DNA from 3 places in the Leeuwenhoekiella sp. MAR_2009_132 genome. Region 2 is predicted to be linked to each of the others. Evidence: riboswitches for the same ligand, from Rfam matches in the RefSeq annotation. Region 2 holds a riboswitch; each other region holds the start of a gene.
What was found. Region 2 has a riboswitch for S-adenosylmethionine ahead of P164_RS04450 (Na+/H+ antiporter NhaC family protein). Riboswitches for the same ligand answer to the same signal wherever they lie in the genome.

Region 1 (2,274 bases), on a different contig from region 2:
AATTTTATGCTTGAGCTTCCATTAGCTCGTTATCAATTTTGATTCCAGCAACATCGGCCAGAGTGTTTAGCATATTTACTAAATCTGCCTGTGCCATAAGTTCTTGTATCTCTGCATCATCAAAGCCGGCCTCGCGAAGTTTTTCAAAATCAGAATCTACGATCATATCATGGTTGAGTGCTGCTTTAGTTACTACTTTAATAGCAGTGCGATAGCTTTCAGGAATCAACGGACTTTCAAGATCATTTGTAACTCTAAAATTTTCATTCTCACTTATCATTGCACTCATACTGTCTGCAAAAATTCCGTGGGCTTGTGCGCAGTATTCACAGTTACGTTCTTTGGAGACGTTGTAGATTATAAGCTGTTTTAGAACGTTAGGAATATCACCTTGCATGAGTGTAGATTTTAATTTGGCCCAATTACCTTTTAACAGAATAGGATTTGACCCCTGACATTTAAACCAGTTTAAAACAAAAGGGATTTGAAGTGTTTTCTTAGTATCATCATAGATGGCTTTAACTTCAGCAGAAGCTTCTTCGTAGGAAACAACTTTAAAACGAGGATGTGATTGTGTAGTGTTGCTAATCATAGGTTTAAATTTGGTTTTGTTAAGGTAATAAGTTTGGGTATACAAACTTAGTTTAAAAAATAATTTATACAAGATTGTAAATCAGGCAATTAATATTTTAAGGGTAGAATTACATGGCTTTTTAAGACTTTTAAGCGGATAAATGATTCATTTAAGCGTATTTAAAAACTGTTTTATTTTGATAACTTTTTAATTTTAATTCTTTAAAATTTGTGTATTCTCAAGTTGTTTTACAATCTTTGTAAACAAGTTCATTATTTATTAAGTTATCAAGAAAGGCAGAGGGATTAGACCCATTGAAGCCTTAGCAACCCTCCTCTGGAGAAGGTGCTACGTTCTACTCTTATTTAGTAAGGGATAGATAACAAAAAACAAGTCATTCTGGCTTTCCTTTTTATTTTCTTGATACCATAATTACTGAACCTTTCTAATTTAGAAAGCATTTTTTAATGTTTGTAATTGAAGTTTGAAAGAGATTTATGAGTCAGAATAATTTATATAATGTTTTACAAGAACGCATCTTAGTTCTTGATGGCGCTATGGGAACAATGCTTCAGCGCTATAAATTCACTGAAGAAGATTTTCGTGGCGAGCGTTTTAAAGATTGGCCCAGTCCTGTACAGGGAAACAATGATTTATTGAGTCTTACCCAGCCTCAGGCAATTGCAGATGTACATGCTCAATATTTTGAAGCAGGAGCAGATATTGTAGAGACAAATACTTTTAGCGGCACTACGATTGCCATGGCAGATTACGGTATGGAGGCGCTTGTATATGATTTAAACTACGAGTCTGCTAAAATAGCTAAGAAAGTAGCAGAAGAATTTACTGCCAAAGAACCACACAAACCCCGTTTTGTAGCAGGAGCAATAGGTCCTACAAATAAAACGGCGAGTATGTCGCCAGATGTAAATGATCCCGGCTTTAGAGCAATTTCATTTGATGAGTTGCGTATTGCGTATAGACAGCAGGCTGAAGCGCTTATAGATGGGGGTGTAGATATACTTCTGGTAGAAACGATTTTTGATACTTTAAATGCGAAAGCCGCTCTATTTGCAATAGAAGAATTAAAAGAAGAGCGCGGTATAGATGTCCCGGTTATGGTAAGCGGTACAATTACAGATGCATCAGGACGCACACTTTCCGGTCAGACAGCAGAGGCTTTTTTAATTTCAATAGGGCATATGCCATTACTATCGGTGGGGTTCAACTGCGCATTAGGAGCAGAGCAATTAACACCCTATTTAGAGGTTATTTCAAGCAAATCAGATTTTGCCGTGTCTGCATATCCTAATGCAGGATTGCCTAACGCATTTGGTGAATATGATGAGACAGCACAGGAAATGGCTTCTCAAATTAAATCCTATTTAGACAAACAACTTATTAATATAGTAGGGGGTTGTTGTGGTACAACACCAGAGCACATACGCGCAATTGCAGAACTTGTAAAAGAGTATAAGCCAAGACCATTACCGGCTTTTAAAAAGGCACAATCAGCTTTATAATATAGTATTTATGAATAACGGATTAGAAGCAACTGATACGACTAAAATAGCATTTAGGGCCTTAAAATTAAGCGGACTCGAACCTTTAATAATTACGCCCGAAAGTAATTTTGTTAATGTAGGAGAACGTACAAATGTAGCGGGGTCTCGCAGGTTTTTAAGGCTTATAAATGAAGA
Region 2 (2,274 bases):
CGTTAGAAAAACTCAAAATCATAAGCACTTGCGCTCCATACGGCAATAAGCCCTGAACAATACAAGCAAAAATATCTAAAATAGATGCTGTTTTTTTGTTGTCTAATTGGTACTCATCATTGATTGTTTTTGCAATAGGACCCGCAATGATTATAGATACCGTATTATTTGCAATAGCCATATTAATCGTACTTACTAAGGTTGCAACGCCCAGTTCTGCAGTCTTTTTATTTTTAATTAGCTTTTTGATATTTACTAGAATATATTCAATCCCGCCATTACGGGCAACCAGAGCTGCGAGTCCGCCGGTGAGTAAGGATAGTAAGAAGATTTCGGTCATATTTGTAAAACCTTCATAGGCAATTTTAGTAGATTCTATAAGCGTAAAATCGCCGTAGCTAATTCCCAAAATACCTGCTGCCAACACGCCAACAAACAGGGTTATAAAAACATTAAGCCCAAGAATAGAAAGTAAAATCACCAAAATATACGGTGTAATTTTGAGTACATCATAGTTATAACTTACAGCTGTAGCTTCAGTAGCTGTAAGATCTGTCCCTTGAAAAACTAATATAGCGATTGTGCCTATAGCTGCAGGTACGGCAATTTTTATGTTCTGTTTAAATTTATCACTCATTTTGGTGCCCAGTGATTGAGTCGCCGCAATAGTCGTATCTGAAATAACCGATAAGTTATCTCCAAACATACTACCACCTAAAAGCGCACCGCAAAGTATCGCCAGGTCTGCACTGCTATTAGCTGCAAAACCCACAACAATGGGAGCCAGCGCAACAATCGCTCCTACCGAAGTTCCCGTAGAAACAGATAAGAAACCAGCAATAACAAAAATACCTACGTAGATGTACTCAATCGCAATAAAGTCTAAACCCATATTTACAATAGCGTCAACACTTCCCGTGGCATTAGTTACAGCGGCAAAAGCTCCGGCAAGCAAGTAAATTAAGCACATCGTGAGGATTTTATCATCACCGCAGCCTTTTAAAAGCGTGTCTATCTTAGTATTAATAGACTGTCTAAACATTAGAAATGCGACTACAATCCCTACAATAACCGCAATAGGTGCGGGAAGTGCATAAAAGTCATCTTGATAAATTCCTACACCGAGAAAGGTAACTACAAAAACCAATAAAGGAATGAGTGCTGAGAATTTTGGAGTAATCTTAAGTTCTGCCATTTTATAATTTTATACTCAAAAAGGCAATAGCAGTAATTACATAGATGTATGTGTTAACAAGGTTTCCAAGTAATTGGCTTATCTATTTTAGCACCTTGCTCGTTATTGCAGGTTGCTATCTCCCTTATGAGATTCTGGATAATTAATTTAAGGGCGCAAAATTACTCTAGCAATTACAATATATCCTACTTTAAAAGTTAATATTTCTATAATGTGGGTATTCGCTTGATGTTGTATAAACCGGTGGGAGGGAAGTGGTATTTATTTAAAAAGTTTGTACTATTTCTAACGGAAAAATACACAAATACTGCTTACTACCTGAAAAATTAAATATTCTCAAAGTAACATAAACTCCTATATTTACAGCAAACACAAAAAATAATGAGCAACGAAGAATTTATGTTAGAAGCTGTAAATGCAGCTATAAAAGGAATGCAAAACAATGAAGGCGGACCCTTTGGTTGTGTGATTGTTAAAGACGGAAAAATTATAGGTAAAGGAAATAATAAAGTTACTTCTACAAATGATCCCACTGCACACGCTGAAGTTACGGCGATACGTGATGCTTGTAAAAATCTGTATTCGTTTCAACTTGATGGTTGTACTATATACACTTCGTGCGAACCTTGCCCAATGTGTCTGGGAGCCATTTACTGGGCCAGACCCGATAAAGTGTACTATGGAAGCAGCCAGACCGATGCAGCAAATATAGGGTTTGATGATGCGTTTATTTATGAGGAAATTCCTCTGCCGTATGAGAAACGCAGCATCCCTTTTGAGCAATTGTCTCCCGAAGTCGCCATTAAACCATTTCAAGAATGGACGAAGAAAATGGATAAGACAGAGTATTAGAAAATATATAGTTAGTTAAACAAAAAAAAGATTTCACCTATATCATTAACTAAAAAATTAGTTTTAATTACTGATGAAAATTTGCAGAGATTTTAAAAATCCCAAGCTCTAAGAATCGCGTATTTGAAAATTTCTAAGTCTTTGTACGGAATACGCGAATTTTGAGAATTATAGTTTTTCTATATAATGAGTTAGTAATCATTAGGATTTGTGATTTCTCGACTGTG
Region 3 (2,274 bases), on a different contig from region 2:
GTTTGATGCGGACTTTTAAAGTCTCTAATCCCTGAATAATTTGAAATGCGTTAAACGGACTCAAAGCAGCGCCGTGATCTCGTAATCCTTCAATACGTGTTTTTGCTATAAAGGCCGCAGGGCCTAATACATCGTGATATACTAACCCGTGGTAACCCGCAGAAGGTTCTGTAAACTCGGGGAATTTTCCGCTAGACCAGTCAAAAGTACCTGCATCTATAATAACCCCACCTAAAGAAGTTCCGTTACCATTAATGTATTTAGTCAAAGAATGAATTACAATATTTGCCCCGTGTGCAATAGGATTTAAAAGTGCAGGTGAAGCGACGGTATTATCTACTATTAAAGGTATTTTATGCGCCTTAGCTGCAGCAGCAATTCCTTCTAAATCCAGCACATCAAGCTTAGGATTTCCTAAAGACTCAACAAAAATAGCACGCGTATTATCCTGCACAGCAGCACCAAAATTTGCCACCTTATCAGGATCTACAAAAGTGGTCGTAATCCCAAATCGCGGAAGTGTAACGCTTAATAGGTTATAAGTCCCACCATATAAACTACTTGATGCTACAATATGATCGCCCTGCTTTAAAAGGGTTAATAATGCGGTATTGATTGCTGCAGTCCCAGAGGCTGTAACAACTGCTGCAATACCACCTTCAAGAGCAGCAAGGCGTTGCTCAAGAATATCATTTGTAGGGTTATTTAAGCGTGTATAAATAAACCCCGGTTGTGATAAATTAAATAATCCTGCGGCATGGTCAGAGTCGTTAAAAACATAGCTGCTCGTCTGGTAAATAGGCACAGCGCGTGTGCCCCCATTAGCTTTAGTGTCATGACCCGCGTGTAATGCTTGTGTTGAAAATTTTTGAGTACTCATTTTTCTCTTTTTTAGTTAAAATAAATTAAACCAAAAGTCAAATAGTGCCGCCCTGGCATCAATTACAAGAAAAATGTTATGAAGAAAAATAAACTATTTAAGAACAAATAGTTTGTTAGGTTATCTATCATCAGTAATTAAACTGTTGTAGAATTTAGCACCTTCATCCCGTAGGAAGGGTTGCTAAGGCTTCATTGGGTCTATCCCTCCGCCTTTCTTGATAACATTTCAGTATGTGTTTGAACTTTGTGAGTGTAAAGATTGCAAAACCTTTTACAGATATGCAAGTAAAGAACGTTTAATTTTACAAAATGAAAATTTTTCATAAGATTTTGATTCCCGTTTTTTAATACCTTCTAAATTTATACATTTGCCCCCCAAAAGAGGAAAGATTTGACTGATTGCAACCTCTTATACTGAATAATTTTTCGGTGTAAAAAATGCTAAAGGCAGTAACCACTACCCTTAACAGGCATTTGTCAAATCTTTTTTTCGGCTTTAAGACAATCCTCTGCGGAAACGCCAGAGGTACGAATCGATAATTAATTTTAAATTTTAGATAATTCTGAAATTTAAAACCCGGTAGGGAAAAAATTGCTTGAATGGCTTACTTATTTACCTCAGAAAGCGTGTCTGAAGGACACCCGGATAAAATCGCTGATCAAATTAGCGATACATTATTAGACAATTTTCTAGCCTTTGACCCCGAGTCAAAAGTAGCTTGTGAAACACTTGTGACTACCGGCCAGGTTGTACTTGCCGGAGAAGTAAAAAGCGATACGTATATAGACGTTCAAAATATTGCAAGAGGTGTTATCAACGATATTGGTTACACAAAAGGAGCTTACCAGTTTAGTGGTGATAGCTGTGGTGTAATTTCTCTTATACACGAGCAGTCAAAAGATATTAATCAAGGTGTAGACCGCGCTTCAAAAGAAGAGCAGGGAGCCGGTGACCAGGGGATGATGTTTGGTTACGCGACTAAAGAAACGGCTAATTATATGCCTCTCGCTTTAGACATCTCGCATCGCATTATGATCGAACTGGCAAAACTACGCCGCGAAGAAAAAGACATTACCTATTTACGCCCAGATGCTAAAGCACAGGTAACTATTGAATATTCTGATGATAACATACCTCAAAAAATCGTTGCTATTGTAGTTTCTACACAGCACGACGAATTTGATAAAGACGAAAAAATGCTTGCTAAGATTAAAAAAGATATGATCTCTATTTTAATCCCTCGTGTAAAAGCAGGTCTTACCGAAGATATTGCCAAATTATTTAATGACGAGATCACCTACCATATTAACCCAACAGGGAAATTTGTTATAGGTGGTCCTCACGGAGATTCTGGTCTTACAGGGCGTAAAATCATCGTAGATACCTATGGC

Region 1: linked by a shared signal. The riboswitch ahead of P164_RS12245 (homocysteine S-methyltransferase family protein) and the one ahead of P164_RS04450 (Na+/H+ antiporter NhaC family protein) in region 2 are both predicted to bind S-adenosylmethionine.
Region 3: linked by a shared signal. The riboswitch ahead of P164_RS12325 (O-acetylhomoserine aminocarboxypropyltransferase/cysteine synthase family protein) and the one ahead of P164_RS04450 (Na+/H+ antiporter NhaC family protein) in region 2 are both predicted to bind S-adenosylmethionine.

Annotation. Positions count from the first base shown of each region.
Region 1 is NZ_JHZY01000004.1:889,968-892,241, reverse strand. Features, by position in the region: gene P164_RS12250 (carboxymuconolactone decarboxylase family protein) at 5-592, opposite strand; SAM riboswitch class I at 856-960, shown strand; gene P164_RS12245 (homocysteine S-methyltransferase family protein) at 1,072-2,097, shown strand; gene metH (methionine synthase) at 2,108-2,274, shown strand, end outside.
Region 2 is NZ_JHZY01000002.1:1,029,775-1,032,048, reverse strand. Features, by position in the region: gene P164_RS04450 (Na+/H+ antiporter NhaC family protein) at 1-1,195, opposite strand, end outside; SAM-I-IV-variant riboswitch at 1,244-1,342, opposite strand; gene P164_RS04445 (nucleoside deaminase) at 1,577-2,047, shown strand.
Region 3 is NZ_JHZY01000004.1:907,546-909,819, forward strand. Features, by position in the region: gene P164_RS12325 (O-acetylhomoserine aminocarboxypropyltransferase/cysteine synthase family protein) at 1-880, opposite strand, end outside; SAM riboswitch class I at 998-1,107, opposite strand; gene metK (methionine adenosyltransferase) at 1,483-2,274, shown strand, end outside.